2 regions of the Mesorhizobium sp. M0960 genome follow, and region 1 is predicted to be linked to the other one. Evidence: predicted binding sites of a transcription regulator. Region 1 holds the regulator's gene; the other holds the start of a gene.

The links. The regulator PhoB, encoded in region 1, activates phosphate uptake and scavenging genes when phosphate is short. The targets are predictions, from matches to a motif close to TGTCATNNANCTGTCAT.
Region 2: the regulator PhoB is predicted to act here: its motif matches at 7,566-7,582, upstream of NKH63_RS10285 (RNA degradosome polyphosphate kinase).

What each region holds. Positions count from the first base shown of each region.
Region 1 is NZ_JAMYNN010000002.1:234,971-250,439, forward strand. It holds gene NKH63_RS06130 (response regulator) at 1-72, shown strand, start outside; gene NKH63_RS06135 (DUF1328 domain-containing protein) at 314-478, shown strand; gene NKH63_RS06140 (sensor histidine kinase) at 669-1,703, shown strand; gene NKH63_RS06145 (hypothetical protein) at 1,842-2,012, shown strand; gene NKH63_RS06150 (YMGG-like glycine zipper-containing protein) at 2,356-2,601, shown strand; gene NKH63_RS06155 (CHASE domain-containing protein) at 2,701-4,323, opposite strand; gene NKH63_RS06160 (ATP-binding cassette domain-containing protein) at 4,453-5,253, opposite strand; gene NKH63_RS06165 (sugar ABC transporter permease) at 5,268-6,599, opposite strand; gene xylF (D-xylose ABC transporter substrate-binding protein) at 6,742-7,782, opposite strand; gene NKH63_RS06175 (ROK family protein) at 8,069-9,313, shown strand; gene phoB (phosphate regulon transcriptional regulator PhoB) at 9,323-10,012, opposite strand; gene phoU (phosphate signaling complex protein PhoU) at 10,029-10,736, opposite strand; gene pstB (phosphate ABC transporter ATP-binding protein PstB) at 10,769-11,572, opposite strand; gene pstA (phosphate ABC transporter permease PstA) at 11,569-12,420, opposite strand; gene pstC (phosphate ABC transporter permease subunit PstC) at 12,424-13,410, opposite strand; gene pstS (phosphate ABC transporter substrate-binding protein PstS) at 13,470-14,531, opposite strand; gene NKH63_RS06210 (hypothetical protein) at 15,193-15,469, shown strand, end outside.
Region 2 is NZ_JAMYNN010000003.1:404,103-419,571, forward strand. It holds gene fumC (class II fumarate hydratase) at 87-1,484, shown strand; gene NKH63_RS10265 (DoxX family protein) at 1,613-2,047, shown strand; gene NKH63_RS10270 (DoxX family protein) at 2,194-2,616, shown strand; gene NKH63_RS10275 (serine hydrolase domain-containing protein) at 2,640-3,701, opposite strand; gene ppx (exopolyphosphatase) at 3,760-5,292, opposite strand; gene NKH63_RS10285 (RNA degradosome polyphosphate kinase) at 5,292-7,493, opposite strand; gene NKH63_RS10290 (zinc-finger domain-containing protein) at 7,643-7,888, shown strand; gene NKH63_RS10295 (FAD-dependent monooxygenase) at 7,908-9,116, shown strand; gene NKH63_RS10300 (TIGR02117 family protein) at 9,299-9,970, opposite strand; gene NKH63_RS10305 (metal-sensing transcriptional repressor) at 10,074-10,337, shown strand; gene NKH63_RS10310 (cation diffusion facilitator family transporter) at 10,334-11,362, shown strand; gene NKH63_RS10315 (HoxN/HupN/NixA family nickel/cobalt transporter) at 11,393-12,106, shown strand; gene NKH63_RS10320 (multicopper oxidase domain-containing protein) at 12,181-14,100, opposite strand; gene NKH63_RS10325 (amino acid ABC transporter ATP-binding protein) at 14,358-15,107, opposite strand; gene NKH63_RS10330 (amino acid ABC transporter permease) at 15,177-15,469, opposite strand, start outside.

The DNA.
Region 1 (15,469 bases):
AACCCGGATATGGTCAAGGCTCTTATCAGCCAGGCCCTGTTCTTTGACCGGCACGCGAAGGCCGCGGCATAAAACAGCTGGCGACCGAGTTGCGGCCGCCAGGGTGTGGGATAGCCACTCCCCTTGGACCGGATGGGGGCGTGACGCCGACTTAACACACGACAGCCAACTGCTGCCGAACCTGACGAGAACCTTTTCGCACACACCGCAGCAATTCGGGCCGTAACGATTTTCAGCATCGTCTTTTTCGGGAAATGGTGGAACAAACGGAGGCGAATCACGTTTTCACCGCAGCATTGGAAGGAGATGGATCATGCTTTACTGGGCGCTCGTATTTCTCGTCGTGGCGATCATCGCCGGTGCGCTTGGTTTCGGCGGCATCGCTGGCACTTCGGCCGGCATAGCGCAGATATTGTTCTTCATCTTTCTCGCCTTCCTGATCATATCGCTTATTGCCGGCCTGATCAGACGGGCGTGAATGCCAAGCGGCCATTCAAGCGAACACTGGAAGCCGCACCCCTCAAACGGTTTCCAGCCACCGCCGGGCAGTGTCCTCCAACGGGATGCCGCTCGGCGGACCGCTTTTTAGGGCTCGATCCGAAGCTCCTCCTTTTGGAACCCATTTTTCCGTGAGCCGTTCAGCCCGACGTGGGTTGAGCAAATTACCGATGCGTTCCAGAGTCGGAAAAATGAAAGACCGCGGCCAGAGGGATGAGATCATCGCTCTGCATCCCGCCGAAAGCGGAATGCAGCTTGGCCGAGCCCTTCTCCACGCCTTGCACAATGCCGGGATTTCCGTTCTATACCAGGATCGCGAGATGAAGACGGTGTGGGCGCGCAACATGCGCGCACCATGGACCTCTGATGCCTCCGACAACAACGGCATCTTGCCGCCGGCGCAGGCAGAGCGTATCGGCGCCGCCAAGCACGACGTCATCGTCTCCGGCAATCCTCAACATCTCGAACTCAGCGTGCCGGCCGATGATGGCGCCCGCTGGTTTCAGGTATGGATCGACGCCGACCGCAGCGAGACCGGCGCGGTGCAGGGCGTCGTGACCACCATGGTCGAAACAACCGAGCAGAAACGCCGGGAGCAGACGCTGAAGGCGCTGCTGCGCGAGGTCAGTCACCGCTCCAAGAACCTTTTGGCCATCATCCAAAGCATCGCCACCCAGACGGGGCGTTATTCCGGCAGCATTGACGATTTCCTGACGCGTTTCCGGGGCCGATTGCAGTCGCTGGCCTCCTCGCAGGACCTGGTTACGTCATCCAACTGGCGGGGAGCGGCGCTGCGCGAGTTGGTTTCCGGTCAGGTCGGAAGGTACGGCGCGGACCCCATGCACAGCCTGCGTTTCCGCGGCGCAAATCCATATCTCAATCCCAATGCTGCCTTGCACATCGGCTTGGCCATGCATGAGCTCGCCGTCAATTCGGTCAGCTATGGCGCGCTGTCGCGCAGCGACGGTTTCGTCGAGGTGACGGCCGATCTGACGGCCGCTTCCGCTGGCGAGCCTGCGCTGTCGCTGACATGGGCCGAAGTGATCGGAGCCAACGACAATCAACGCAGCGAGAAGCGTTTTGGCAGCGTCGCACTTGAACGCGTCGTGCCCACTTCGTTGAATGGAACGGCGACACTTGAGATCACCGGGAACCGCCTCGAATACCGTCTTGTCGTTCCTCACGGCAATTTCGAGACGGATTGAACGAACGGCGGCGGCAGGAAGAAGGCTGGCTGCATCACCCCGCCTTAACCGACTGTTCACCATAAAGTCCGATCCTGTCCGAACGTGCCGATTCAGCGGACATTGATTGAGTTTGGCACAATATGAAAGGAATGGGCCTTGACGGCTGCCGACTTGAACAGACTGGAACAGGCCGCTCGCGTCTCGATGGGCGGTTTTCAGGATCCCGACGTGTCCGCAGCGCCCGCGCCTCGTGCTTTGCCCCTTCGCTTCGCCGCCTTTGCGCTTATGGCCGCGATCGTCCTGACCGCCGCGTCCCAGTTGATCTGATCGAGCTCGCCTCTGCTTGATTCCATTGAAACCGCGGCCGAGTGCACGGCGGCGCGCCCGTTCGCGGTCATCGACCGGCAGGGCCAAGCCCAACATGTCGGCGCCAAATGTCTTGCCGTCGATCCTGCGCTCGAGGACGGCTATGACAGGATTGTCTGGAATGTGCATCCCGACGCCACGCTCGATGCGTCCTTGGAGATTTCCGAGTTCGTGGTAGCATCGAACGGCGCACGTCCGAAAAGACTATCTTAATCAACAATGAAATCGTGCGCGCAGAGGCCGCACTTTCATGCTAGATGGCGGCTGGAGCTTGTTAAAGTGAGGACAAAGTGAGGATGACTCCATGCGGAAGATGATTATTGCCATGGTTGCCGTGGTTGCGATCAGCGGCTGCACCACCACGGAAGAGAACGTGGGTATCGGCACTGTGGGCGGCGCGCTTATTGGTGGCGCTGTCGGCGGCGGCAAGGGCGCTTTGATCGGCGCTGGCGCTGGTGCGATTGGCGGTCTGCTGGTTCGCCGCCTGCAAAATGGCTACTGCCAATACAGAGATCGTCACGGCCGGATCTACACAGCTCGCTGCAACTAGTTTCGAGCTCCAGGCGAACAGCAAACGCGGAGGCAGACCACCTGTCTCCGCGTTTGCACTTCCAAAGCGCTGTCGCGATGCGGCTCACGAGACGGCGTTTCAAGCCGGCAGCGGAACCTTGATTTCCACGTTCAAGCCGTTTTCGTGAAAATCGCGCCTGATTGTGCCACGCAACTCGCGTGTGACGTTGAGATCGATCAGTCTGGTGCCGAAACCGCTCTTCGCCGGTGTCTCGAGCTTCCTCTGCCCGGCCTCGCGCCAGTTGAGAGCCAATGTCCGGGCTCCGCCGCGGCCTTCGAGCGACCAGTCGACCTTGAGCGCACCGACTGAATTGCCGGTTTCGCCATGCTTCAGCGCATTCGTCGCCAGTTCGTGAAAGACGAGGCCGAGTGCCTGCGTCGTCTTTTCGTCGAGAAGAACCTCCGGTCCCGACAACAGCCCTTCAGGAAGCTCGCTTCCGAACACCTGGCCAAGCTCGATGCGCAGCAGGTCGCCGAGATCGGCTTTCTGCCAGCGTGAGCGCGTCAGCATGTCCTGGGAAGCCGCCATCGCCTGCAGCCGAGCCGAAAATGATGCCGAGAACTCTTGGACGTCGGCGGTGTGCGATGCTGTCTGGCGCGCGATTGCCAGCACCCGCGTGATCGAGTTCTTGATGCGATGCTTCATCTCCTGCAGCATCAGGTCTTTTTCCAGCAGGCTCTTTTCGGTCGTTTCGTGAAGCAGCGAGACCGCCTCATAGGCCCGCTCCTGATAGCGGGCCACCAGCGCGATGGCGCCCGCAAGCAGTAGCCCGAACAATCCGAGCATCACCGGAATGGCACGCGAGGAAGGTTGCGAGAAAGCACTTGTCGGCCTGAACAGGACGACCCACGGCCGACCGGCAACGGTGATCTTGCGGGTGATCAGCAGCCTGTCGCCAAGGGCCGAAACAGGCGGCGTTTCCGACTGGAACAGCAGGTTGTCACTGTTCACAGCGCCGTCATAGATTTCGGTGTTGACCGGCAACAGAGGTGCCCGGCTGAGCGCAGCCTGGAACAGGTCCCGGGAGCGGAAGGCCGCATAGAGGAAGCCGGCAGTCGAAGATCTCGATGCGTTGACGGCGTCCGGCGCGGTTTCGACATTGAGCCGGACGAAGACGAGGAACCCGGTGAAGGTCTGCGCGGCACCCGTATCCTTGCCGAGCTGCACGAGCCCGCTGGCGTGCAGCTGGTCGTCGACCATCGCCTTTTCGATCGCCTCGCGCCGCACCGGCCCGGTGAACATATCATAACCGATGCTGGATTTATTGGACGGGTCCAGCGGCTCGAACAGCACGATGGGCGTACGCCACGGCAAGTTCGTGTCGGGATAGATCGGATGGCTTGCGCCGTGATCGTGCAGGATATCGCGCTCGACCGCCGCCTCGTTTTCAGTTTTCGCCAGGCGGAGGAAGCCGATGCCGCGCAGGCCGGCGAAATTATTGTCGATGTCGAGCGCGTTGAAGAAAGCCTTGAACTCGCCTTGCGAGATACCGCCATTGCGCGCATCGAACAATGCCCGGGTTGAGCGCAGCAGCGACAGGTCCAGGTCGATGCGGCTTTCGATCCGGTTAAGCGCGTCGTCCGCCGTCGCCTCGAATTTTATACGGGCGGCTTCCTGGGTGGCAAAATAGGCAAAACCCGCCATCGTCAGGCTGATCAGCGCGACGGCGATGAAAGCTACGGTCGGAAAGAGTTTCTTCAATTGCCGATACGTCCCGTGGACGGTTCGGCATCTTTATGGGCAACTCCCGACGCCAACACAATGGCGAGGCCAAAGCATGGTGACTGCTGGCACATTTTGGCGACTTGTGATTAGCCGGCTAATTCTCGTTCAGGCCGCGATCTTCAGGGCGCCCGGCCCTGGGATGGCGCCGGGCGGGCACTTGCCGAGGATGATCATACCGAGCACCTCGTCCTGGGTGACATCGGTCGTGCGCGCCGTGCCGACAACCCGACCGTTCTTCATGACGCAGACGCGGTCGGCAAGCTCGAACACGTCATGGATGTCATGGCTGATCAGGAAGATGCCGATGCCGTCGGCCTTGAGCTGCCTGACCAGTTCGCCGACCTGTGCCGTCTCCTGCGGCCCGAGTGCCGCTGTCGGCTCGTCCATGATCAGGATGCGGGCGTTGAACAGGATGGCGCGGGCGATCGCAACCGACTGCCGCTGGCCGCCCGAAAGCTTTACCACCGGCTCCTTGAAGCGTTGGAAGCGCGGATTGAGCCTGCCCATCACCTTGCGCGCCTCAGCCTCCATGGCGACGTCGTCGAGCGTACCCCAGCCGGTCATCAGCTCACGGCCGAGAAACAGGTTGGCAGCCGCGTCGACATTGTCGGCCAGCGCCAGCGTCTGGTAGATCGTCTCGATACCGTACTTCTTGGCGTCGCGGGGATTGGAGATCGAAGCCTCCTCGCCGTTGACGAAAATCTGGCCCGCATCGCGCTTGTAGGCGCCGGACAGGATTTTTATCAACGTCGATTTGCCGGCACCGTTATGGCCGAGCAAAGCCATCACCTCGCCCGGAAAAAGATCGACCGAGGCATCGTCGACGGCGCGAATGCCGCCGAAGGCGATCGAGATGTTGCGCATGTCGATCAGCGGCGTGCCCGTGGGAGCGGTCCTGTCTGCCATGCTCGTTCTCCTCACTAGACCCGTTTGCGATAGACGGTATCGAGCCACACCGCGACCACCAGCACGGCGCCGACAACGATGCTCTGCAGCGGCGAATCGATGCCGAGCAGCACCATGCCGGATTGCAGCGACTGCATCAAAAGCGCGCCGAGCATGGCGCCGAGCACCGTGCCGGAGCCGCCGGCGAGCGACGTGCCGCCGATCACGGCCGCCGCGATGACCAGCAGCTCGTCCAGGGTCCCCAGCGCATTAGTCGACGCGTTGAGGCGCGCCGATGCGATCGCCGCACTGATCGCGGCCAGCACGCCCATGATCATGAACACCTTCATGGTGACCCAGCGTGTGTTGATGCCGGCGAGTTCGGCCGCTTCCGGATTGCCGCCTATGGCAAAGACATAGCGGCCGAAACGGGTGCGTCTGGTGATGAAGGTCATGACGATGCCCGCGGCCACGGCCATCAGCACAGGTATGGCGATGCCGTGGGCGATGAACAACCCGCCCTCGGGAACGGTGATGCCGTTCTGCTGGGCATATTGGCGTACGATGCCGACCGGCCAAGGATAGGAATTGGCGATCCACACGGCGCCGAGGATGGCGGCGCAGGCTATCACGCCGAGCAAGCTTTCCGCCCAGACAGGGCGCAGCGGAAAGTTGAAGCGCTTGCGCTGCGAGCGGCCGTTGAAGAGCATGAAGGCAACGGCCGCGCAGGCGAGGACACCGACGATCCAGCTCCAGGTGGCGCCGATCGAGCCCCGTGGTCCGCCGCCCATCAGCTGGAAGGTCCTGTCCAGCGGCGCAACGGTGCGCCCGCTGGTGATCAGCCATGCCATGCCGCGCCAGACCAGCAATCCGCCGAGCGTCACGATAAAGGCAGGAACCTGGAGATAGGCGATGATGAAACCCTGAAACGCTCCGATAGCCAGGCCGAGCACCAGGCCGGCGGCCAGTGCGATGACCCACAGCCAGGGGCTGCCAAGCTGAAATCCCATGATGCGGACGAGGAATTCGGCCTGCGCCACGCCCATCACCATGCCGATCACGCCTTCCACGGAGCCGACGGAAAGATCGATGTTACGCATCACGATGACCAGCACCATGCCGGTCGCCATGATCGCCACCGACGAGGTCTGCACCGAAAGGTTCCAGAGATTGCGCGGCGTCAGGAAGAGCCCGCCCGACAGTATGTGGATCCCGACCCAGATGACCAGCAGCGCGCCGACCATGCCGAGCATGCGCGTGTCGAGTTCGGTTGCCTTGAGAAATCGGGCAACGACGCCGGCCTCCGATTCCCGCGCCCGGTCTGCCGTCGAGCTGTCGACCGGCGTGTTGGAAGTCGTGTCGGTCATGATGTTTCTCCCGCCGGGTTGCCGTCTGCCGCGGATGCCGGAAGCAGCCTAGAAGTTATCCGCCGGAAGCGGAAAAACAATTCTTTCTTGAAAAAACGCCGCGGCAAGCGGCCGCGGCGTTCGGACTTCTCGGAAACTCGGATCAGTTGCAGACCGGAACAGCGCCCGCCGCCACGCCCGCGCAGACCTCTTCTTTCTTGATCCAGCCGGCGTCGATGACGACGTTGAGGTTGTCCTTGGTGATGGCGACCGGGGTCAGGAACAGGGACTTTACGGTGTTGCCGCCGGGCGTGGTGAAATCCTTCACGCCGGCAATGTCGGTCATCTGCTTGCCGTCGGCCAATTGCGAGGCGATCTCGGCGGCGTTCTTGCCGAGCTCGCGCGCGTCCTTCCACACCGAGACCGTCTGTGTGCCGAGCGCGATGCGGTTCAGCGCGGCGTGGTCGCCGTCCTGGCCCGAGACCGGAACCGATCCAGCCAACCCTTGCGCCGTCAGTGCGGCGACGACGCCGCCGGCAGTGCCGTCGTTAGCGGCGACCACCGCATCGACCTTGTTGTCGTTCGCGGTCAGGAACTGTTCCATGTTCTTCTGGGCGTTGGCCGGCAGCCAGCCGTCGGTATAGGCCTCGCCGACATTCTTGATCTTGCCGCTGTCGATGGCGTCCTTCAGCACTTCCATCGAACCGGCAAAAAGGAAATCGGCATTCGGATCGGCGCCCGAGCCCTTGATGAAGACATAGTTGCCTTCCGGCTTCACCTTGAACACGTCGCGGGCCTGCATGCGGCCGACTTCCTTGTTGTCGAAGGTCAGGTAAAAGACGTCCTTGTTCTCGATCAGCCGGTCGTAGCCGACAACCGGAATACCTTCGTCCAGCGCCTTTTGCACGGCCGGCCCTATCGCCGAGGCGTCCTGCGCCAGGATGATCAGTGCGTTGGCGCCCTGCGAGATCAGGCTCTCGACGTCGGTGAGCTGCTTGCCCGGATTGGACTGTGCGTCGGCGGAGATATACTTGTCGCCGGCAGCCTCGATGGCCGCCTTCATTGCGGCTTCGTCGGTCTTCCAGCGCTCTTCCTGGAAGTTCGACCAGGAAACGCCGATGACCTTGTCCTTAGCCTGCGCCACCGACGCAAGCGCCAGCGTCATGGCGACACCCGCCAGAATGGCGGTCGTGAATTTCTTCATCATATCCTCCCTGCGCCGCGTACGGCGTGACCAATTGGCCCCAAAGGCCAGCTTAGAGGCGCTAATTTTTTCGAGCCTCGAAAAAATACTGGCCCGATCTCCCGCTGCTGTCAACATCGATTCTGATGGATTTTGATGTTGCTGCGACTTTTTTCGAGCTTCGGAATAAACGATGACAGCGCCCCCTGCATCTGACACTATTTGCCTCATCCGACACTATTTGTCGGCATTACCGACGGCTTCCGGTTCATGAGCGGCCGCGGCAAACCGGGAGGAAAGCAAAACGATGTCGGTCGGAATCCGCCATGACGATTTGCGCCGGCGCAACCGGGCGATGGTGATCTCGGCCGTGCGCCGGGCCGGCCAGCCATCGCGTACGGAGATCGCCGCAACCACCGGCCTCAGCCATTCGACCATATCGGCGATCTCCTCCGACCTGATACGGGAAGGCATCCTCGCCGAGAGCAAGGCAAGCGAACCCGTTTCGTTGAAACGCGGTCGTCCGCAGGTCGGCCTCGCCCTCAATCCGGAAGCGGCGGCGGTGCTGACCGTGGTGTTGTCGCTGAATTTCCTGTCGGCCGCCATCATCGACTATGCGGGGCAGGTGGTCGCCGAGGAACAGCGCCGGCTGGACACGCTGACCATGCCGCGCGACGAACTGATCCGCGAATGCATGGCCATCGTCCGGCGCCGGCTGGACGATCCAGATCTTGACGTCCGCAGTGTCGCCCGCATCGCCCTGGCGATTCAGGGAATTACCGACTCCCCTGCACGCGCCATGCTGTGGTCGCCGATCACGCCCCAGACGGACATCGCCTTTGCCGACATGCTGGAAGATGAATTCGGCATCGCGGCCACGGTGGAGAACGACTGCAATATGATGGCGGTGGCTTTGCGCTGGCGCGATCCGGATCGCTATCGCGACGACTTCATCGCCATCCTGCTTTCGCACGGCATCGGCATGGGGCTGGTGTTGAAGGGCGAGCTGTTCACCGGCACGCATTCCTCGGGCGGCGAGTTTGGCCACATGATCCATCGTCCGGGCGGCGCGCTCTGCCGTTGCGGGCGGCGCGGCTGCATCGAGGCCTATGCCGGCAATTACGCCATCTGGCGCAACGCCACGCAGATGAGCGAAGACAGCCAACCGGTCGCCGACGTCAGCGACGCCGACATGCGCGCGCTGGTGGTTCGGGCGCGCGAGAAGGACGGGCCGGAACGCGAAGCCTACCGCAAGGCCGGCGAAGCGCTGGGTTTCGGTCTCGGCTCGCTGTTCGCGCTGATCGATCCGGCACCGGTCGCAATGGTCGGCGCCAGTGCCGCCGCCTTTGATCTGATCGAGCCGGCCTTGCGGAAGGCCATCGCCCAGACCGCCGGCGGCCAGCATTCGGGCTCGATCTCCTTCGATACCGAGCCGAACGAATTGCCGCTGATCCGCGAAGGCTGTGCAATGCGGGCGTTAAGCTTCGTCGACCAGCAGATTTTCGCGCCGGGCGCGCAAATGAGGCCCGGCGTCAGAAAGAACGTAGCCTGACTGGGCGGGTCAATCTTCCCTGATCGCGTAGCCGGCACCGCGGATGGTGCGGATGACATCAGGCATGCGGCCGTTGTTGACGGCTTTGCGCAGCCGCCCGACATGCACGTCGACGGTGCGTTCGTCGATATAGATCGTCTCGCCCCAGACATTATCGAGTAACTGGCTGCGCGAGAAGACGCGGCCCGGATGCCGCATCATGAATTCGAGCAACCGGAATTCGGTCGGCCCGAGCCGGATCTCGGTCTTCTTGCGATACACCCTGTGCGATTCGCGATCGAGCACGATGTCGCCGACCTTCAGCACGCTGGACAGCACTTCCGGCTTGGCGCGGCGCAGCAGCGCCTTGACCCTGGCCATGAATTCCGGTGTCGAAAACGGTTTGACCAGATAGTCGTCGGCGCCGGTCGAAAGACCGCGTACCCGGTCGCTCTCCTCGCCGCGCGCGGTCAGCATGATGATCGGCAGCCGTTCGGTTTCGGGGCGCACCCGCAACCGGCGGCAGAGCTCGATGCCGGAAACCGCTGGTATCATCCAGTCGAGCACCAGAAGATCGGGCACATTCTCCTGCAAACGGATCTCGGCTTCGTCGCCGCGTGTCACCACCTCGACCTGGTAGCCTTCGGATTCGAGATTGTAGCGGAGCAGCACACCCAACGGCTCCTCGTCCTCCACCACCATTATGCGTGGTGCGATCATCGGCTGGGCACCCCCATCATGTCGCCGGTGCGGACATTGTCGTTTCGTCTTGCTTCGGACGATTGACCGGCAATTGCTCGCCGGTCAGCACATAATACGCATTTTCGGCGATGTTGGTGACATGGTCGCCGATCCGCTCCAGATTCTTGGCGCAGAACAGCAGATGCGTGCAAGCGGTGATGTTGCGCGGGTCTTCCATCATGTAGGTCAACAGTTCGCGGAACACCGACGTATATTTGACGTCGATGCGCTCGTCGGCGGCGCGTAGCTTGGCCAACGCGGCCGCATCGCCTGCAGCATACTCCTCGATGACGCCCTGCACCTGGATGAGCACCAGCTGCGCCATCGCATCGATGGAATGCGATAGGTCGCGCGGTGTGACGCTAAGGCCGACCGCACTCACACGCTTGGCGATATTCTTGGCAAGGTCGCCGATGCGTTCGAGATCGCCGGCCATGCGGATCGCCCCGACGACATGGCGCAGATCGTGGGCCATCGGCTGGCGCTTGGCGATCAGGGTGATGGCGCGGTCGTCCAGTTCGCGTTGACGCGCATCCATGATGGCATCGTCGGAAACGACGCGTTGCGCCAGCACGTTGTCAGAATTCAACAGGGCCTTGGTCGCCCCGCCGACCATCGAACCGGCGAGGTCGGCCATGTCGCGGATCAGCTTGCTGATCTGCTCGAGATCCTCGTCGAAAGAAGCGACTGTGTGTTCGCCCATGGTCCTGTCCTCATATGCGTGATCGGAACGGCTCAGCCGAAGCGGCCGGTGATGTAATCCTGCGTGCGCTTCTCGCGGGGCGACGTGAAGATCTTCTCGGTCCGGTCGAACTCTACCAGTTCACCCAGATACATGAAGGCGGTCTGGCGCGATACGCGCGCCGCCTGCTGCATGTTGTGGGTGACGATGACGATCGTGTAGTCGGCTTGCAATTCGTCGATCAGTTCCTCGATCTTGGCGGTCGACAGCGGGTCGAGTGCCGAAGCCGGCTCGTCGAGCAGAATGACTTCCGGCTTCACCGCCACGGTGCGGGCAATACAAAGCCGCTGCTGCTGGCCGCCTGACAGGCTCAAGCCGCTGGCGTTGAGCTTGTCCTTGACCTCGCCCCACAGCGCGGCCCGCTTCAACGCTTGTTCGACGCGGCCGTCCATTTCGGACTTGCCCAGATTCTCATAAAGCCTGACGCCGAAGGCGATGTTCTCGTAGATCGACATCGGGAACGGCGTCGGCTTCTGGAACACCATGCCGATCTTGGTCCTCAGGAGATTGAGGTCCTGCGAGCGGTCGAGAATGTTCTTGCCGTCGAGCAGCACCTGGCCCTCGGCTGTCTGCTTCGGGTAGAGTTCGTAGATGCGGTTGAACACACGCAGCAGCGTCGATTTCCCGCAGCCCGAAGGGCCGATGAAGGCAGTGACGCTGCGCTCGGGCAGCGACAAGGTGATGTCCTTCAACGCCTTGCTCTGGCCGTAGTAGAAGTTGAGGTTCTTGACCTCGATCTTCGTCTTCTCGGCGACCGTCTCGGTCATCGTCATGTCCGCGGACAACATCTGTGTCATCTGTCCTCTCTGCGTCCGGTAAGGCTGCGGGCGAGGATGCTCAAGCCCAGAACCGTCAGGGTGATTATGAGTGCGCCGGTCCACGCCAGTTGCTGCCATTCCTCGTAAGGGCTGAGAGCGAACTGGAAGATGGTCACCGGCAGGCTGGCCATCGGCGCGTTGATATTGCTGCTCCAGAACTGGTTGTTGAGCGCGGTGAAGAGCAGCGGCGCCGTCTCGCCGGAAATGCGTGCTATCGCCAGCAATATGCCGGTGACGATGCCGGACAATGCGGCGCGGTAGGCGACCGAACGGATCACCACCCAGCGCGGCGCGCCGATCGCGGCGCCGGCTTCACGCAACGCGTTCGGCACCAGGTTGAGCATGTCTTCAGTGGTGCGCACGACCACCGGAATGACCAGGATGGCAAGCGCAACGGCGCCGGCTATGGCCGAGAAATGCCCCATTGGCCGCACCATCAACTCATAGACGAACAAGCCGATGATGATCGACGGCGCCGACAACAGGATGTCGTTGATGAAGCGCACGACGGTGGTGATGCGCGAGAAACGCCCATATTCGGCCATGTAGGTTCCCGCCAGCACGCCGATCGGCGTGCCGACGACAACGGCGATGATCGTCATCAGCAGGCTGCCCGCGATTGCATTGAGCAGGCCGCCGGCCTCGCCTGGCGGTGGCGTCATCTCGGTGAAGACCGCGAACGAAAGCCCGGCTGTGCCCTTATAGACCAGTGCACCGAGAATGAGCGCCAGCCAGGCAAGCCCGATGCCGGCGGCGACGACGCAAAGCGCCATCATCACCGAATTTCTGGCTTTGCGGCGGCTGTGGAGCGATGAGGATGTCGACATCGGTCAGGCTCCCGTACGGGCGTCGATCCGCATCAGCATATAGCGGGCGGCGGCAAGGATCAGGAAAGTGATGACGAACAGGATCAGGCCGAGCGAAACCAGGGAAGAGGTGTAGAGATCGCCGTCGGCCTCGGTGAATTCATTCGCGATGGTCGCCGAGATGGTCGTGCCCGGCGCGAACAGGGAGGCGCTGATGCGGTGGGCGTTGCCGATGACGAAGGTCACCGCCATGGTTTCGCCGAGCGCGCGGCCGAGGCCAAGCATGACGCCGCCCATGATACCGATGCGGGTATAGGGAATGACCACGCGCCGGGTCACTTCCCAGGTCGTGCAACCGATGCCGTAGGCCGATTCCTTCAGCACCGCCGGCACCGTATCGAAGACGTCCTTGGTGATCGAGGTGATGAAGGGCAGCACCATGATGGCGAGGATCAGCGCCGAGGTCAGAAGGCCGATGCCGTAAGGAGGGCCGGCGAAAAGGCTGGATAGTCCCGGCACGCCGTGGAAGATGTTGATGATGAAGGGCTGTATCGTCGTCTGCAGGAACGGCGCGAACACGAACAGGCCCCAGATGCCGTAGATGATCGAGGGAATGCCGGCCAACAGCTCGACCGCTATGCCGATCGGGCGCCTGAGCGGGCGCGGGCAGAGTTCGGTGAGAAACACGGCAATGCCGATGCCGATCGGAACCGCGATCAGGATGGCGATGGCCGCCGTGACCAGCGTGCCGTAGATCGGCGCCAGCGCGCCAAATTTTTCCGTTACCGGATTCCAGCTTTCAGTCGTCAGGAAAGAGAACCCGAAGGACGACAGGGCCTGCCATGAGCCGGCAAACAGCGAGATTGCGACACCACCGAGGATGACCAGCACAAGAATTGCGGAAGCGCGGGTGAGTCCGCGGAATATGGCGTCTGTGAGCGCGAAGCGCCGCACCGTAGCTTCCCTGGCCCGGGCTGCAGATGATAGCATGGCATCGGAAGCGATGGTCATTGGGTCCTCGCGATTGAAGGCAACAGGGAGGGCGCCGTCGACGCCCTCCCTGGAGGAGATTACATAGCCGAGTAGAGCGGCTTGCCGTCGCTGCCGACGACTTCCTTGGCCCACATGGCCTTGACGCTCTCGACCACCTTGTCGGGCATCGGAACGTAGTCCAGCTCGCCGGCCATCTCGTCGCCCTTGTCGTATGCCCAGGCGAAGAATTTGAGCGCTTCGCCGGTGGTCGCCGCGTCGTCCGGCTTCTTGTACAGGAGGATCCACGTCGCCGCCGTCATTGGCCAGGACTCGGCGCCCGGCTCGTTGGCGAGGATGACGCCATAGCCCGGCTGCGAGCTCCAGTCGGCATTGGCCGCTGCCGCCGAGAATGCCGCCGCGGTGGGTTCGACCTTCTTGCCGTCCTTGTTGATCATATCGGTGTGGGTGAGCTTGTTCTGCTTGGCATAGGCGTATTCGACATAGCCGATCGCGCCGCCGGTCTGGGAGACGTTGTTGGCAACGCCCTCATTGCCCTTGGCGCCGATGCCCACGGGCCATTCCACGGCCTTGTCGACGCCGACCTTTTCTTTCCAGTCCGCGCTGACGTCGCCGAGGTAGTATGTGAAGTTGAACGTCGTGCCCGACCCATCGGAACGGTGAACGACCGCGATCGCCTGCGAAGGCAGCTTGACGTCGGGATTGAGCTTCTTGATCGCCTCGTCATCCCAGCTCGTGATCTTGCCGAGGAAGATGTCGGCCAGCGTCGGGCCGTCGAGAACCAACTCGCCCGGCTTGATGCCTTCGAGGTTGACGACGGGAACGATGCCGCCCATCACCATCGGGAACTGAGCCAATCCGGACGATTCAAGCTCTTCGCCTTTCAGCGGCGCATCAGAAGCGCCGAAGGTAACGGTCTTGGCTTTGATCTGCTTGATGCCGCCGCCGGAACCGATCGACTGATAGTTAAGCCCAATGCCGGTGTCTTTCTTGTAAGTGTCGGCCCACTTCGCATAGATCGGGTAGGGGAAGGTGGCGCCGGCGCCGGAGATGTCCGCGGCGAGCGCGGCGGACAGGGTGAGGGTAGTCGTCGCCGCAGCCATTGCAATCGCAACGGCCGCCGAGCGGATGAAATGTCTCATGTGGCCTGCTCCTGTTCGGAATATGGTCTCTCGGCGCCATTCCTCCGGCGCCCGCTGAGGCCAATAGCCCCCGATTATTACAGTCGCATGACAGTTTCATGTCGCTCCGGTAACGTCGTCCAGCCGGGTTAAGAAGGAACGGCCGCGGGCTTTGTCGGCATGGGCCGCGGTTTGCCGCTGGAATCAGCAGCTTGCGTGAATTCCGGCCGGCTTTGTCCGCTCGACGATAGCAGCCACTGACCTTGAGAAGAAAAAAGCCGGACGGGAGCGCGTTGCATGCAGCCAGAACGTGTCATGGCCGCGCCATCGCCGAAACAGGTCCGTTGGGGTAAATCTGACCCTGTTTCTTGCCGGCGGTCGCTGCTCCCGCCCGTAACTGGAGGAGCGGAACTTCGAATATCCCATTGTCGCGACTGAGCGCGCCATTGGGTATGGTGCGATCGCACCATGGCCTTACGCTGGAAGCGGTGACGAATCGCAAGGTTTTAACTCGCCTCGCGCTGGACCTCCATCCGCGCCCGACCCGGCGCTCGATCTTTCGAGCGGGGCCTTCGACTGGAAGTGCGACGATTTCTACTTCACCTTACCTACTCCCTCTGCACTATTCCGCCGGTTGTCGGTTGGGCCGAAGCAGCGTTATAAGCTTGCAGGGGTGTTGCTGATGTTTCGACGGATTCTGCCTGTCTTCCTGTGCCTGGCGCTGCTTCTGGGAACCGGCTGTGCGCGCAGCTATGACGGCACCGTGATCATTCCCAAGCCGCTCGATGTTCGCCGTTTCTGGGACCGGCCTTCTCCGCAGGCGCAAGCCGAACAGTCGCAGCTGGAGACCGATGTCTTTCCTGTGGCGCCTCAAACGCCGAAAAGGCCGGCGGTGCGCCGGAGCGCAGCTTCCGTTGCAGCGCCACGAAGGAAGGTCGCCAATCCGCCCATGCTGTCAT
Region 2 (15,469 bases), on a different contig from region 1:
TGCATCCCCATCGTCCGCAATCTCCGCTTGAAGGCATTTGTGCAACGCGATACGCCGTTTGCAAATTTGCAACCCGGAGAGACTTCGTGAGCGCGCCAGAGACCAGAACCGAAACCGACACGTTCGGTCCCATCGAGGTCGCCGCCGACCGTTACTGGGGCGCGCAGGCGCAGCGTTCACTTGCCAATTTCAAGATCGGCTGGGAGAAACAGCCGGCGTCGATCGTGCGGGCGCTGGGCATCGTCAAGCGGGCCGCCGCCGAAGCCAATATGGAGCTGAAGCGACTCGATCCGGCGATCGGCAAGGCCATCATCGAAGCCTCCCAGGAGGTCATCGACGGCAAGCTCAACGAGCATTTCCCGCTGGTCGTCTGGCAGACCGGCTCGGGCACCCAGTCCAACATGAACGCCAATGAGGTGATCTCCAACCGGGCGATCGAGCTTTTGGGCGGCATCATGGGCTCGAAGAAGCCGGTGCACCCAAACGACCACGTCAATATGAGCCAGTCGTCGAACGACACCTATCCGACGGCCATGCACATCGCCTGCGCCGAGCGCATCATCCACGACCTGCTGCCGGCGCTGAGACATTTGCATGCGGCACTCGAGGCCAAGACCAGGGCTTTCGCCCACATCGTCAAGATCGGCCGCACCCACACCCAGGACGCGACGCCGCTGACGCTCGGCCAGGAGTTCTCCGGCTATGCGGCGCAGGTCGCCTCGTCGATCAAGCGCATCGAGATGACCCTGCCAGGTCTGCAGGAATTGGCACAGGGCGGCACCGCGGTCGGCACCGGCCTCAACGCGCCGGTCGGTTTTGCCGAAAAGGTGGCGGCACGTATCGCCGCGATCACCGGCATCGATTTCGTCACGGCGCCGAACAAGTTCGAGGCGCTGGCCGCCCATGATTCCATGGTCTTCTCGCACGGCGCCATCAATGCCTGCGCGGCAGCGCTGTTCAAGATCGCCAACGATATCCGCCTGCTTGGCTCCGGCCCGCGTTCGGGCCTCGGCGAATTGTCGCTGCCGGAAAACGAACCGGGCTCTTCGATCATGCCGGGCAAGGTCAATCCGACACAATGCGAGGCGATGACACAGGTTTGCGTGCAGGTGTTCGGCAACAATGCGGCGATCAGCTTCGCCGGCAGCCAAGGCCATTTCGAGCTCAACGTCTACAATCCGCTGATGGCCTATTGTTTCCTGCAATCGGTACAGCTGCTGGCCGACGCTTCGGTGTCGTTTACCGACAATTGCGTCGTCGGCATCGAGGCCCGCGAAGACAACATCAAGGCAGCGCTCGACCGTTCGCTGATGCTGGTGACGGCGCTGGCGCCGACGATCGGCTACGACAACGCCGCCAAGATCGCCAAGGCGGCGCACAAGAACGGCACGACGCTGCGCGAGGAAGCGCTGGCGACCGGGCTGGTCAGCGAAGCCGATTATGAGCGGCTGGTGCGGCCGGAGGACATGACGCACCCGGGGTAAGTTGATCGCGAAAACGTTACCTCGGTGAACAATCCGTAACCAATCTGACGTCTTTGGTGAACAGTCGGCATGCGCTAACTGGACGGCTATCCCAAGTCGTTTGGCCAAACCCTTCTGGAGAGTTACGCATGTCCACCAACACGTCCACCAACACTTCGTTTGCCGGGTCCGGCACCGCCTCCGGCGCCTCGGGCACGATCCTGCTCGGCCGCATCCTGCTTTCGGTCATCTTCCTGCTTTCCGGCTTCGGCAAGCTGACGGCGATTGCCGGTACGGCCGGCTATTTCGGCAGCCTTGGCCTGCCGCTGCCGATGGTGACCGCCATTGTCGTTGGCCTCATCGAACTGCTTGGCGGCCTCGCCATCCTCGTCGGCTTCCAGACCCGGATCGTCGGCTGGGTGATGGCGATCTTCACCGTCGCCACCGCGCTGGTCGCCCACACCGGCTGGGCCGATCAGATGCAGATGATCAATTTCATGAAGAACCTCGGCATTGCCGGCGGCTTCCTCGTGCTCGCCTCCTCGGGTGCCGGCGCGTATTCGATCGACGCCAAGCGCGGCTGAAGCGGCCCAGCATTGCCTAGACAAAAGGGGCGCGGAATTTTCCGTGCCCCTTTTTCGTTGTCGGAATGCGTCGGTCGATCTGCTGGCCGGAACTCTGCTAAGATCGGGCGCTGGGCCAAAACGGCCGCTGATAACGGAGGTGAATCATGCCCCGCAATGCGCTGCTCTTGCTGTCCCGGCTGCTGCTCGCCGCACTGTTCGTGCCGTCCGGCTTCCATGCGCTTGCCGACATCGCCGGCACATCTAGCTATTTCGCCGGCCTCGGACTGCCGCTGCCAACACTCGCTGCCTGGGGCACGGGGCTGTTCGAGCTGATCGCCGGGCTGCTCATCCTCGTCGGCTTCAAGACGCCGATCGTGGCGCTGCTGCTCGCCGCCTTCTGCATCGCGACCGCCTTCATCGGTCATTACGGCCAAGGCGGCGACGATCCGACGCTGACCTTCCTGCATTCACAGATGCTGATGAAGGACATTGCCATGGCAGGGGGTTTTCTGGCGCTGGCAATGGCTGGTGCGGGCGCCTGGTCGGCCGACGGGCGTGGCATCGGCGTCGGTGCCGAAGCGACCTGAAAGACTGGCGTCAGCACAGATCATCAGGCGTTCAGGAAATTGGCCAGAATGATCTCGCGCCAGACGCGGGTCGGCGTCACCCAGGCATCCTGGGCGTTGTACTTGCCTGCATAGATCACGGCGGCGATGTCGGCCTCGGGCATCAGCCAGAGCCGCTGTCCGCCATTGCCGAAACCCCCATACCATGATTTCGGGGCGGCGAATGCTGGCGCCGGCGCGTCGCCGGTGAACCACAACCGGCCATAACCAAGGCCGTCCGGCGTCGAGATTGTGGCTGTTAACGACGCGTTTATCCAGCCTTCCGACGCGATCCTCTCTCCATTCCACAGACCCTTGCGAAGAAGGAGTTGGCCGATCTTCAAAAGATCAGGGGCCGCCAGCCTGAGGCCGGACGCTACGGAGGCGACGCCGTCACCACCAGCCGACCAGTGAAAGCGCTCGATGCCAAGCGGCGCGAAAAGCGCCTCGCGCGCGAAATCCGGCAGGGATTTGCCGCAGCCTCTTTCAATGATCGCGCCAACCAGCGCGACGCTGCCGCCGGAATAGATCCAGCGGCTCCCAGGGTCGGCGATGATCGGCCGCTCAAGGATGAAGCGATAACGATCGGGCGCGTTCTCCATCGCGATCTCGCTGTTCTGCGGATCGCTATAGGGACGGTTTTCGTCCCACTCCATGCCGAGCGTCATCGTCAGCGCATGGCCGATCGTGATCTTCTCACGCGCGGGATCGGCGGCGAGATCGGCGTATTCGGGAAACAGCGCGAAGAGCGGCGCATCGGGTGGCGGCACCAGTCCCGTGTCGAGGGCAATGCCGTAAAGCAGGCTGACGATGCTCTTCGTTACCGAGCGCAGATCGTGCAGCGTGCCGGCGTCAAAGGCGATCTGCCCGATCGGGCGCCCCCATTCTTCGTCCCTGCCCTCGGCATAGTGCTCCAGGAAGACCTTCTCGGAGCGGGCAGCGAGAACGATGTGCAGGTCGCGCAACAGGCCGGACTCGAGCCCGGCAAGCAGCTTGCGGTGGATCGCTGGATCGAAGCCGAGCGCTTCTGCTGCAGCTACGGACGGAGATGACGATGGGATGGTCATGGAATTTTTCGCTCCGCGTTTACCCCACCGTCCCGAAATGCTGCCTTGGACCGCCCGTTCACTTCACAGACATACTCGGCCCGCCCTCGACCGCCAGCACCAGTCGGCGGTTGGTGACTCTTGCCAGCTGTGCCAGCCGGCCAGCCGGCCGCTCGCCGTAAAGATCGGCCAGCGCTGCCGGCAGCACTAGCGCCAGCACGCCATTGCCGCGGTTTTCCCATTTCAGCCGCGGCATGACGCCCGGCATTGCCGCGGTCAACAGATAGACGACGCGCAACAGCGCCGCCAATACCCGGGCGCGTTCGAGATAGCGCGGTGTCGCCAGCCCGCGGATTTCCGGAGCGGCTTCATTGAACACGCCCTCGTGGCGAAACAGGCTGACAAGCGCCAGGAAGGCGCGGCCGGGATGGTCGACGCCGATGAACGAGGCGTGGGCGATGATGTTGAGCGATTGCTTGCCGCGATATTCGGGATGGGCGCGCCAGCCGATATCGGCGAGCAGGCAGGCGGCGTGGCGGTAGCGCGCCTCATCCCTGGTTTCGTCGATGCCGAAGGCAGCGAAGGCCTTACCGGTCCATTCGACAAGCTCATGCGCGTGGTCGACCGATCGCGAGCGCAGGCGGGCAAGCTCTTCCGCCGCCGAGATCAGCGGATCGGCTTTCTGTTCGGCCTTGTCGAGCAGCGAATAGAGAAAGCCCTCGCGCACGCCCAGCGCCGACACGATGATCTTCGACGGCTGCATCGCCGCCATGATCTCCTGCAGCACGATGGCGCCGTAGGGCAGCAGCGAGCGGCGGTTCTTGGAGACGCCCTCGATGCCCTTGACCTTATCGATCTCGGCTTTGGCGACCTGCCGGAGGAAGCTCGCGGCGCTTTCGATGCCGATCTCGTAATGGTGCATGACGCCGAGCGGGTAGTTGGTCATTTCCATGTGCAGACGGGCGAGGTTTCGCCAGGTGCCGCCGACCGTGTAGAAGGCCCTGCCCTGTCCGCCCTTCAGCAATTTCGCCCGCGCCAGTTGCTCGCGCGTGATCTTTGCCGCCTGGGTCAGCGAGTTCTTCGCCATGTCCTGCAGGCGCAAGCCGCCCAACGGCAGGGTGATGCCGTCACCGATCGCCTCGCCGTCGATATCGATCAGTTCGAGGCTGCCGCCGCCAAGATCGCCGGCGATGCCGTTGGCCGGGTGGAAACCGGAGATGACGCCGAGCGCCGAATAATGGGCTTCCTCGCGGCCGCTCAGCACCTGGATCTCGGTCTTGAGTACATCCTCGGCGCGGTGGATGAAGTCGGGGCCGTTGACCGCCTCACGGGCGGCGGCGGTCGCCAACACATACATGCGCTCGGCGCCGGCCTGGTCGGAGAGCGCGCGGAAACGGCGGAACTCTTCCATCGAGCGCGTCACCGCCTCGGGATCGAGCTTTCCGGTCGAAACGATGCCGCGGCCGAGGCCGGCGAGCATCTTTTCGTTGAACAGCAAGGTCGGCGAGCGCGCCAGCCCTTCATAGATGACAAGACGGATCGAGTTCGACCCGATATCGATGATGGACAGCGGTCGGCGGTCCTGAAGCCGGCCCTGGGACGCTGAAATCATCAGCCCGTCGCTGCGTTCTGTTTCTTGCGGCGCTTGAACTGCGCGATGCGCTTGGGCGCATGCGACTTCAACGCATCGCCCCGTCCGGACAGGCTCGGATTGGTCATGAAATATTCCTGCGCGTTGAACGGTTCCTCGCCCTCCTCCAGCACAACGCGCCGGGAGGTTCCGTCAGCCAATACGTCGAAACTTTGCTGGTTGTCCATGATGTTGCCGAGCATGATCTGGCCGAGCACCTGTTCATGCACAGTTGGATTGGTGATCGGCACCATGGTCTCGACGCGGCGGTCGAGATTGCGCGGCATTAGATCGGCCGAGGAGATGTAGACGATCGCCCCGTCCGATGGCAGGCCGTGGCCGTTGCCGAAGCAGTAGATGCGGCTGTGCTCGAGGAAGCGGCCGACGATCGACTTCACCCTTATGTTCTCCGACAGGCCCGGCACCTGCGGTCTCAGGCAGCAGATGCCGCGCACGACGAGATCGATCTCGACGCCGGCGCGGCTGGCATCGTAGAGCGCATCGATGATGATCGGATCGACCAGCGCATTCATCTTCATCCAGATGCGAGCCGGCCTGCCATCCAGCGCGTGGCCGATCTCGTCCGAAATATGCTTGAGGATGCGGTTGCGCAGCGTGAACGGCGATATGGCCAGCCGCATCTGCTCGGCCGGCTCGGCATAGCCGGTGATGAAATTGAACAATTGCGCGACATCGCGCGCGATCGTCGGATCGGTGGTGAAGAAGGACAGGTCGGTGTAGATGCGCGCGGTGACCGGGTGGTAATTGCCGGTGCCGAGATGCACGTAATTGCGTAGCCTGCCATCCTCGCGCCGCACCACCAGCGACATTTTCGCGTGGGTCTTCAGCTCGAGAAAGCCGAAGACGACCTGGACTCCGGCGCGCTCGAGGTCGCGCGCCCAGCGGATGTTGGCCTCCTCGTCGAAGCGCGCCTTGAGCTCGACCAGCGCCGTCACCGACTTGCCGGCCTCGGCGGCGTCGACCAAAGCCCGCACGATCGGGCTGTCGTTGGAGGTGCGGTAGAGCGTCTGCTTGATCGCCACCACTTCCTGATCGGCCATCGCCTGGCGCAGGAACTGCACCACCACGTCGAAGGATTCGTAGGGGTGGTGGACGATGATGTCCTTCTCGCGGATGGCGGCAAAGCAATCGCCACCATGCTCGCGGATGCGCTCCGGGAAGCGCGGATTGTAGGGCGTGAACTTCAGATCGTCGCGAGCGACGGCGACGATCTCCGAGATCTGGCTAAGCGCCAGCGGCCCGGTAAGCACGCTGATGCGGCTGGCCGAGACGCCAAGCTCGCCGGCGACGAAGTCGCGCAATTCGGACGGCATCAGCCTGTCGAACTCGATCCGGATGACCGAGCCGCGGCGGCGACGCTTCAGCGCCGTCTCGAACAGCCGCACCAGATCTTCGGATTCTTCCTCGACCTCGATATCGCTGTCGCGGATGATGCGGAACGTGCCGGAGCCCTTGACCTCGTAGCCGGGGAACAGCTTGCCGATGTAGAGACTGACCGCCTCTTCGAGCGGAACGAAGCGGACGTGATGCTTGCGATCCGGCAAGCGGATGAAGCGCCTCAGCGCTACCGGCAGGCGCAAAAGCGCGCTCATTTCCTCGCCGTTCTTGCGGTGGCGCAATTGCAGCGCCATCGAGAAACCGAGATTGGGAATGAACGGAAACGGATGCGCTGGGTCGATCGACAGCGGCGTCAGGACCGGAAACACCTGCTCCTGGAAATGGTCCTCGAGCCAGGTCTTCTCGTCCTTGGTCAGCGCATCGCGGGTGATGCTCTCGATGCCTTCCTTGTTGAGCTGCAGCATCAGCGCCGAAAGGCTGTTCTGCTGGTCCTCCTGCAGGCGCTCGACCTCGCGCAACAGCTGTTCGAGCTGCTGCTCGGGGGTGCGCCCGTCCGGGCTCTTCAGCACGATGCCCTCGCGCACCTGGCCGGCAAGACCGGCGACGCGGACCATGAAGAACTCGTCGAGATTGGCCGCCGATATCGACAGGAAGCGAACGCGCTCGAGCAGCGGATGATTGGCGTTCAGCGATTCCTCGAGCACGCGCCGGTTGAATTGCAGCCAGGAAAACTCGCGGTTGACGAAGCGGTCAGGATTGCCGCCTTCGCGGCTCGCAGCCTCGATGGTGATGAATTCGCTTTGCACCGGCTTCAGTTCGTTCATGGTTCCTGCTCTTCCTACACCAGCCGTCGGCGCCAGCCTTAACCGGCTTAACTTATCCTCTGACAGGCTTTTGCGACAGTTTCATTTCATCGATCTTGCAAAGAGACGGGTTATGATCCAGATCCAATCGACAAGATCAGGAGACGACGATGGCAGGCGGTTCCATTCCCCATTTCCAGAACGATGCGGGCTATCCGGCAATCGACATCGGCGTCAAGGAATTCATGTGCACCGGCGCCAATCCGCCTTTCGACCATCCGCATGTATTTCTCGACATGGGCGACGACAATGAAAAGGTCTGCCCCTACTGCTCGACGCTCTATCGCTATTCGCCGAAGCTGAAGGCATTGGAAACGGTGCCGCCGGGCTGCCTTTATATCGACCAGGCCGCCTGATTCTTCCGCGACAAGCCTGATGCGAGAAACGCAGTCCCGGCATGTGGTCATCGCCGGGGCGGGCGTCGCCGGGCTGACCGCGGCACTGGCCTTCGCCGAGCGCGGCCATCGGATAAAACTGTTCGAACAGGCGCAGCACCTCGAGGCTGCCGGAGCCGGCATCCAGCTGTCGCCCAACGCGACACGTATTCTTCGACAACTCGGCGTACTCGATCGGCTGCTGCCGACGGCGGTGCGGCCGGAGGCGGTCGTGCTCAAGGATGCCGCCACGCTGCGCGAGTTGGCGCGCGTACCGCTTGGCCAGGCCGCCGAAACGCGCTGGGGAGCGCCCTATCTCGTTGCCCACCGCGGCGATCTGCAGTCAGCGCTGATGGCGCGGACAGCCGAGCGACCCGAGTTCGAGCTTGTCACCGGCGCCCGCGTCGGCAGCGTAGCATCCGGACCGAATGGCATCACCGCAACAGTCGAGATTGCCGGCACGACCATCGAAACCGAGGCATCGTTGCTGGTGGGAGCCGACGGCGTCTGGTCGTCGGTGCGAGAAAAGCTGGCCCGCACGGAGGCCGACTTTGTCAGAAGCCGATTCTCGGGCGAGCTTGCCTGGCGAGCCACGGTGGCCGCGGACAGCCTCGCCGGACAGGCCTTCGGCATGATCGGTGCGCCCGATTGCGTTACTGCATTCCTCTATCCCGGCTTCCATATGGTCGCCTATCCGGTCAGCCGTGGCACTGTCTTTAATCTCGCCGCCTTCACCAGGGGTGAGCGAATCGCCGAGGGCTGGTCGGGGCATGCCGACCCCGCCAGCCTCGTCAGTGCCATGCGCGGTACCGCGCCGGCGCTGGTCCGTCTGGCGAGCGAGGCGGCGCCGTGGACGGCATGGCCGATCCACACCGTCGAGCAGCGGCGGTGGACGACACCGGAAGGCGTCGCGCTGATCGGCGATGCGGCGCATGCGATGACGCCCTTTGCCGCACAGGGCGCGGCGATGGCGATCGAGGACGCGGCGACGCTTGCCGGCTTCGTTGCCACCTCGCCTGCCGATCTCAGCGGCGCGCTTGCCGCTTGGGAACAGGCGCGGCGGCCGCGCGTCGCCCAGGTCGCCCGCCGCGGCGCGGTCAACCGCCTCGCCTGGCACGCGGCCGGGCCGGTGGCGATGGCCCGCAACCTGTTCCTGGCGATGCGCTCACCCGAAAAGCTCGCCGCCGATCTTGATTGGCTTTATGGCTAGCGGGCGCGCGAGTCTGGGGATCGGCGATAAAAAGCTCGATAGGCCGGCGGGACTGTCCTGCCGGACATCTCCCCCACAAGGAGGGAGATTGGCAGTTTCGGCGCCTTGCTAGGTCCTGCAACGTTAGAGATTGGCGAAAGGAGGGCTCGAAGGATCGCGGCGTTGATCAGCCGGAACCCTCTTCAATTGTGAAGCCGCATCGACAGGCCGAGCGAGGCTGGCAGCGGGTTCCACCAGCCGGTGCGCAGCCCGGCCGTGCGCAGTGCCGCCGCCGTCCAGGTGTTGCAGCCGATCAGCGCGTTGAAATGGCCATTGGCTTCGAAGAAACGATCGAAGCGGGAATAGGCCGCATTCTCGATCGGAATGGCCCCGTTCGGCCCCCGCTGGAAGCTTGCCGCAATGTAATCGAGCAGCGCTGCAAAGCGTTCGTCGCCGATGTCGAAGCCGGCGACGTCGGGATGCGGCTCGGCGATGTCGCCGGAAATGTCGACATGCATCACCGAGGCATCGACGGTCAGCGCCTTCATCACCGGCATCGGCTTCAGCTCCGACCAGGTCGGCGTCTCCAGATAGAAGGCGCGGCCGCCCCACCCGAAGACGATGTAGCGGACCTCCGCCATGTCGGCAGGAATGCCGGCATCGACCAGGAAATGGAAGCGCCGGCGCATATCGTCGTCGACCGGGATGGCGATGTCGGTGTGGATCGGATTTTGCAGCACCAAGATGCGGTGGCTTGCGCCGATCGGATCGGCAACTGCCGCCGGCCAGAGCGGGCGCGGCAGCAGCGTGCCCAGCGCTGCGGCAAGCACTGTTGCAACGACCAGCAGGCCAAGAAAACGGGCAAGCTTCTTCATGCGGAAGGCATAGAACAAGCCATGCTCAAGGTGAAGCGTCTCTGGAGTTGCACGGCTGACAAAGCGCTTGACGCGTATCCTCCCCGGGAGGATATGCTCAAGCATGTCAGATCACCTCCACGCCTCGCATCCTTCCATCATAAAGCGCCTGAAGCGCGCGCAAGGTCACCTTGCGGCGGTGCTGGCCATGATCGAGGCGCATCGCCCTTGCGTTGATCTGGCGCAGCAGCTTCATGCCGTCGAAAGGGCCATCAGCAGCGCCAAGCGCGAGCTGATCAACGATCACATCGAGCATTGCCTCACGGACAGCGTGGAAACCGGCGGCGACTCGCTGGCGGAACTCAAGCAGCTGGCGAAGTATCTATGAATGCCATCGTAGCCCGCATTCTGGACTGGCTCGGGTTCGGCTCGCACGCCGCACATCATCACGGCGATCACGGTTCGCACGGTCACACCCACGGCGTCATCGATGCGACAATTGCTACCACCGACCGGGGCATCTGGGCAATCAAATGGTCGTTCGTAATCCTGGCCATCACCGCGGCGTTGCAGATGGTCGTGGTTGTGCTGTCGGGAAGCGTGGCATTGCTGGCCGACACGATCCATAACATCGGCGATGCGACAACGGCGATCCCGCTATGGATTGCGTTCGTGCTGGCGCGGCGCAAGCCGTCGCGAACCTTTACCTATGGCTTGGGCCGGGTCGAGGATCTGGCCGGCATCATCATCGTGCTCATCATCCTGTTCAGCGCTGTTGTCGCCGCCTATCAAGCCATCGACAGGCTGATCAATCCACAAATTGTGACACACCTCGGCTGGCTGACGGCGGCGGGCATTGTCGGCTTCCTCGGCAACGAGGCGGTTGCCGTGTTCCGTATCCGCGTCGGCCGCGAAATCAACAGCGCGGCACTCATTGCCGACGGCTACCACGCCCGCACCGACGGACTTACCAGCCTTGCCGTGGTCATCGGAGCCATCGGCGTCTGGCTCGGCTTTTCCTTGGCCGACCCGATCGTCGGCCTGCTGATCACGATTGCGATCTTCGGTATCGTGTGGCAATCGGCCCGTTCGGTGCTGACCCGCATGCTGGACGGAATCGAACCCGGTGTGATGGATGAAATCCGACATGCCGCCGAGCATGTTGCGGGCGCCCATATTGTCGATGCTAAGGCGCGCTGGGTCGGTCATAGATTGCACGCCGACATCGCAATTGCCGCGGACGAAACCTTACCGCTGTCGGCGGCGAACAAGATCGCGGCAGCGCTGAAAGACGAACTGTCCCAGCATATGCCAGCCCTGGCTGAGGCGAATGTCCGGTTTTCAACGGAACGTGGAGAGAACGACCATCCGCACCCTCACGAGCACACGCATGACCACGGCCACATGCACTGACGCTCGCCGATTTTCTGCTAGTCTCGTCCGATGTTCCAGACGCTCGTCGAATTTCAGCGCACGATCTATCTGACGCTCGGCGAGCAGATCAAGCTGCTTGCGGCCGGAGGCAATTGGCTGGCATTCATGGCCTTCCTGCCGATGGGCGTCGTGTTCGGGGCTGCCCATGCGCTGACGCCGGGTCATAGCAAGGCGGTCCTGGCGACCTATCTTGCCGGTTCGGATGCGAAGGTCTCGCGCGGCCTGCTCGTGTCTATCACGCTATCGTTCACGCATGTGACGATTGCCGTTCTGATTGCGGCTCTCTCGCTGCCACTGGTCTCCATAGCATTGGGCAGCGTTGGCCGCGCTCCGCTTCTGGAGCATATCAGTCGTGGGCTGCTCGGCCTCATTGGCGTCTGGATGCTCTGGCGCGCTTTGAGCCACAGCCATCACCACAGGCACGAAGGCGAGGCTGTCGGCGTGATGGCAGGCCTGATCCCCTGCCCGCTGACGCTTTTCGCGATGACTTTCGCGATCTCCAGGGGTGTTCCGGCAGCGGGCGTCCTGTTTGCCATCACCATGATGGTCGGCGTGGCGCTGACGCTGTCCTGCGTCGCGGTATTGTCGATCGTGTTTCGGGAACGGCTTGTACAGTTTTTCGCGCGCCAGCCACGGCTGTTCGAAACCATCTCCCGGGCCATCGAGGGCGCTGCCGGTCTCGCCCTTGCCGGCGTCGCTGTCTGGCAGATCACATCAGCTTAAGAGAAAACATGGTTTCAGCCACTGCATGGCGTCCGGGCCGGTGCAGCGGTTGGAACGAGCCAAGCCGACGCCGGTCATGTCACATCGATCACGACCATCAGCCCGCCGCCGCCCTTCTCCTCGACATTGTTGTTCGTGGTGTGATGCGGGATGTGGCAATGGATCAGCCATTTGCCCGGACGCTGTGCCTTCCAGATCACGTCATAGCGCTGACCTGGCCCGACGTTGACTGTATCGGCAAGGAAACGACCCGAGGCAGGGATCGTCTCGCCGTCGCGGGCAACGACCTCGAACGGTCCGCCATGGATGTGCATCGGATGGATGAAGCCGTTGTTGGTGCCGATGAACCGCACCTTGAGCGTCTCGCCGACCTTCATCGGAATCGTCTCGGTCGAGGGATAGGCCTTGCCGTTGATGGTGAAGAAATTCGGCATGCCGCCGTCCATCGGCATCGACGGGTAGGTCAGCCCTTCCCGCACCAGCCATTCCTGAAGCTCGATGACGTAATCATGGTCGGCCGCGACCTCATCGGCGGGATTGGCGGGATCGATGATCAGCGCACCGTAGAGGCCGAGCGCCTGGGTCCGGTCCGGCTTGGCATGGGGGTGGTAGAAATAGGTTCCGTGCTGGGTTGCGGTGAACTCGTATGAATAGGATTGCCCGGGCTCGATCGGCGCCTGGGTGATTTCGGCTGGCCCATCCATCTGGTTCGGCAGGATCAGGCCATGCCAATGCACCGTCGTTTCCTCAGGCAGGCCGTTGGTGACGTTGATCCTGATCCGGTCGCCCTGGCGAATGTGAATTCGCGGGCCGGGAATCTGGCCATTATAGGCATAAGCGTCGACCGCAACGTCCGGCAGGATCTGCCAGCGGACCACCGAAGGCCTGAGCTCGAACACTTTGACGCCGTTCTCCATTCGAAACGGCAGGTCCTGGTCGCCCTTTGCCGGCAGACCATAAGAGGCGGTCACGAGGCGCGGATCGGTGGCGGCCATGTCGCGCATTGCGTCGGCGGGCGTGTCGCGATCCATGATCATGCCTTGCGGCATGATCACCCCGCCGACATCGCGCGCCGACAAGGTTAGGTTCAGCCAGTTCGCCGGCGCGATCATGCCGATGGCGAGGGCCAGCAGGGAGACCATGCTGAGGGCGGCGACTTGCGGGGTCGTGGCATCCGTCTCCATGTGATGACCGGCGCCGCCTTTGCCTTTGTGGGAAGCCATATCGTGGTGCTGCCCGTGATGGCCGCTGGCGTCGGCCTGCTGCATTTGCATCTGCGCGTGTTGCCCTTGGTGGGGCTGCTCTCGACCGTCGGTGCCGGCCGCCTGTTGGCGCTGTGTCATCAGCCCATGTTTCAAGCCGCGGGCGACCAGCCAGACATTGGCCGGGTAGGCAAGCGCAAAGCCGGCGATGACGCCGATCGACATCACGCCCCAGAACAAAAGCTCCGTCGGTTCCATCGCGCGCATGTCGCGGCCCATCATCAGAAAACTCATGACCGGCGCCATGCCAGCCATCATGAAGTTCATGGAGATGAACTCGGGCAGAAAGCTCTTGCGCACATTCTCCCAATAGGTGCCGCCCATCATCGATTTCATGAACAGCGACTGGAAGATGAACAGGCCGAAGGCAAAGCCGGCGAGATATTCGACGATCAGGTCGATCCACATCGGCAGGCCGAGCGCCGCCGTGACGGCGGCGGCAAGAATGATGCCGGTGGCATCGCCGGCGACGCAGTGGATGGTGGAGCCGACGCCCTGCTTCCAGAGCGGCCGGGTAAAGAGTTCATGCTCGCCCGGCCGGGGCTCCTTGTCGGCTAGCACGTAGAGCAGCAAGCCGAGCGGACCCATATAGAGGGTAACCAGGATGAATCCCCATTTCATCACCACCGGCTCGGGATTGTTGCGATATTGATCGAAGCCGACATAAAGCGTCGAAGCCAGCGCCAGTGCGAACCAGACGACGAGAAAATAATCGATCGGTTGGATGAGCATCGGGATGAACCTTGACCTGCCGCCGCACGCGCCAACGCGGCTCGTTATACAACTCCCAATGGCAATGAACGCAGCCGGCGCGCTTATGATCCGTGCCGGCCTTAGCTACCAGGTTGCAAGGTGACCACTCGAGCGGCCTGAAGCACGCTTGCTATCTTCTCGCGCCGCGCACGGTCAGCGCTCGTCGAATACGCGTAAGGCCCTGAGCAACGCAGCGAGCCCGGTCCGCCGGTCTTGTTCCGAACCGGCGTACAGGATCAGTGCAGGATCTGCGACAGGAACAGTTTCGTGCGTTCGTGGCGCGGGTGGTCGAAGAACTCGGCCGGCGTGTTCTGCTCGACGATCTGGCCTTGGTCCATGAAGATCACCCGGTTGGCGACTTTGCGCGCAAAGCCCATTTCATGGGTGACGCAGAGCATGGTCATGCCTTCCTCGGCCAGCCCGACCATCGTCTCCAGCACTTCCTTGATCATTTCCGGGTCGAGCGCCGAGGTCGGCTCGTCGAACAGCATGATACGCGGGTTCATGCACAGCGAGCGGGCGATCGCCACGCGCTGTTGCTGGCCGCCGGAAAGCTGGCCGGGATATTTGTTGGCCTGTTCCGGGATCTTGACGCGCGTGAGGAAATGCATGGCGATTTCCTCGGCCTGCTTCCGCGGCATCTTGCGCACCCAGATCGGCGCCAGCGTGCAATTCTCGAGGATGGTCAGATGCGGAAACAGGTTGAAGTGCTGGAACACCATGCCGACTTCGCGGCGCACCTCGTCGATCTTCTTCAGATCGTTGGTCAGTTCCTTGCCGTCGACTATGATCTTGCCCTTCTGGTGTTCCTCCAGCCGGTTGATGCAGCGGATCATCGTCGATTTGCCGGAGCCCGACGGGCCGCAGATGACGATCCGCTCGCCGCGCATCACCTTTAGATTGATGTCCTTCAGGACATGGAATTCGCCGTACCATTTGTGCATGGCGATGATGTCGATGGCGACATCGGTGGTGGAAATATGCATCTTGGCGGCATTGACCTTGATCTCTTCCGCGCTGACGGCGTTTTCTATGACCATGACAAGGTCCCCTTTTTAGCGTTTGTGGCCGGTGTCGAGACGGCGTTCCGTGTACATTGAATAGCGCGACATGCCGAAGCAGAACAGCCAGAAGATGAAGGCCGCGAACACCAGGCCGGACCTGGCCGTCTGCGGCGTTGCCCAGCTGGCGTCGGAGAAGTTCTGCTTGACGATGCCGAGGAGGTCGAACATCGAGATGACGATGACCAGGCTGGTGTCCTTGAACATGCCGATGAAGGTGTTGACGATGCCGGGAATGACCAGCTTCAGCGCCTGCGGCATGACGACCAGACCCATCTTCTGCCAGT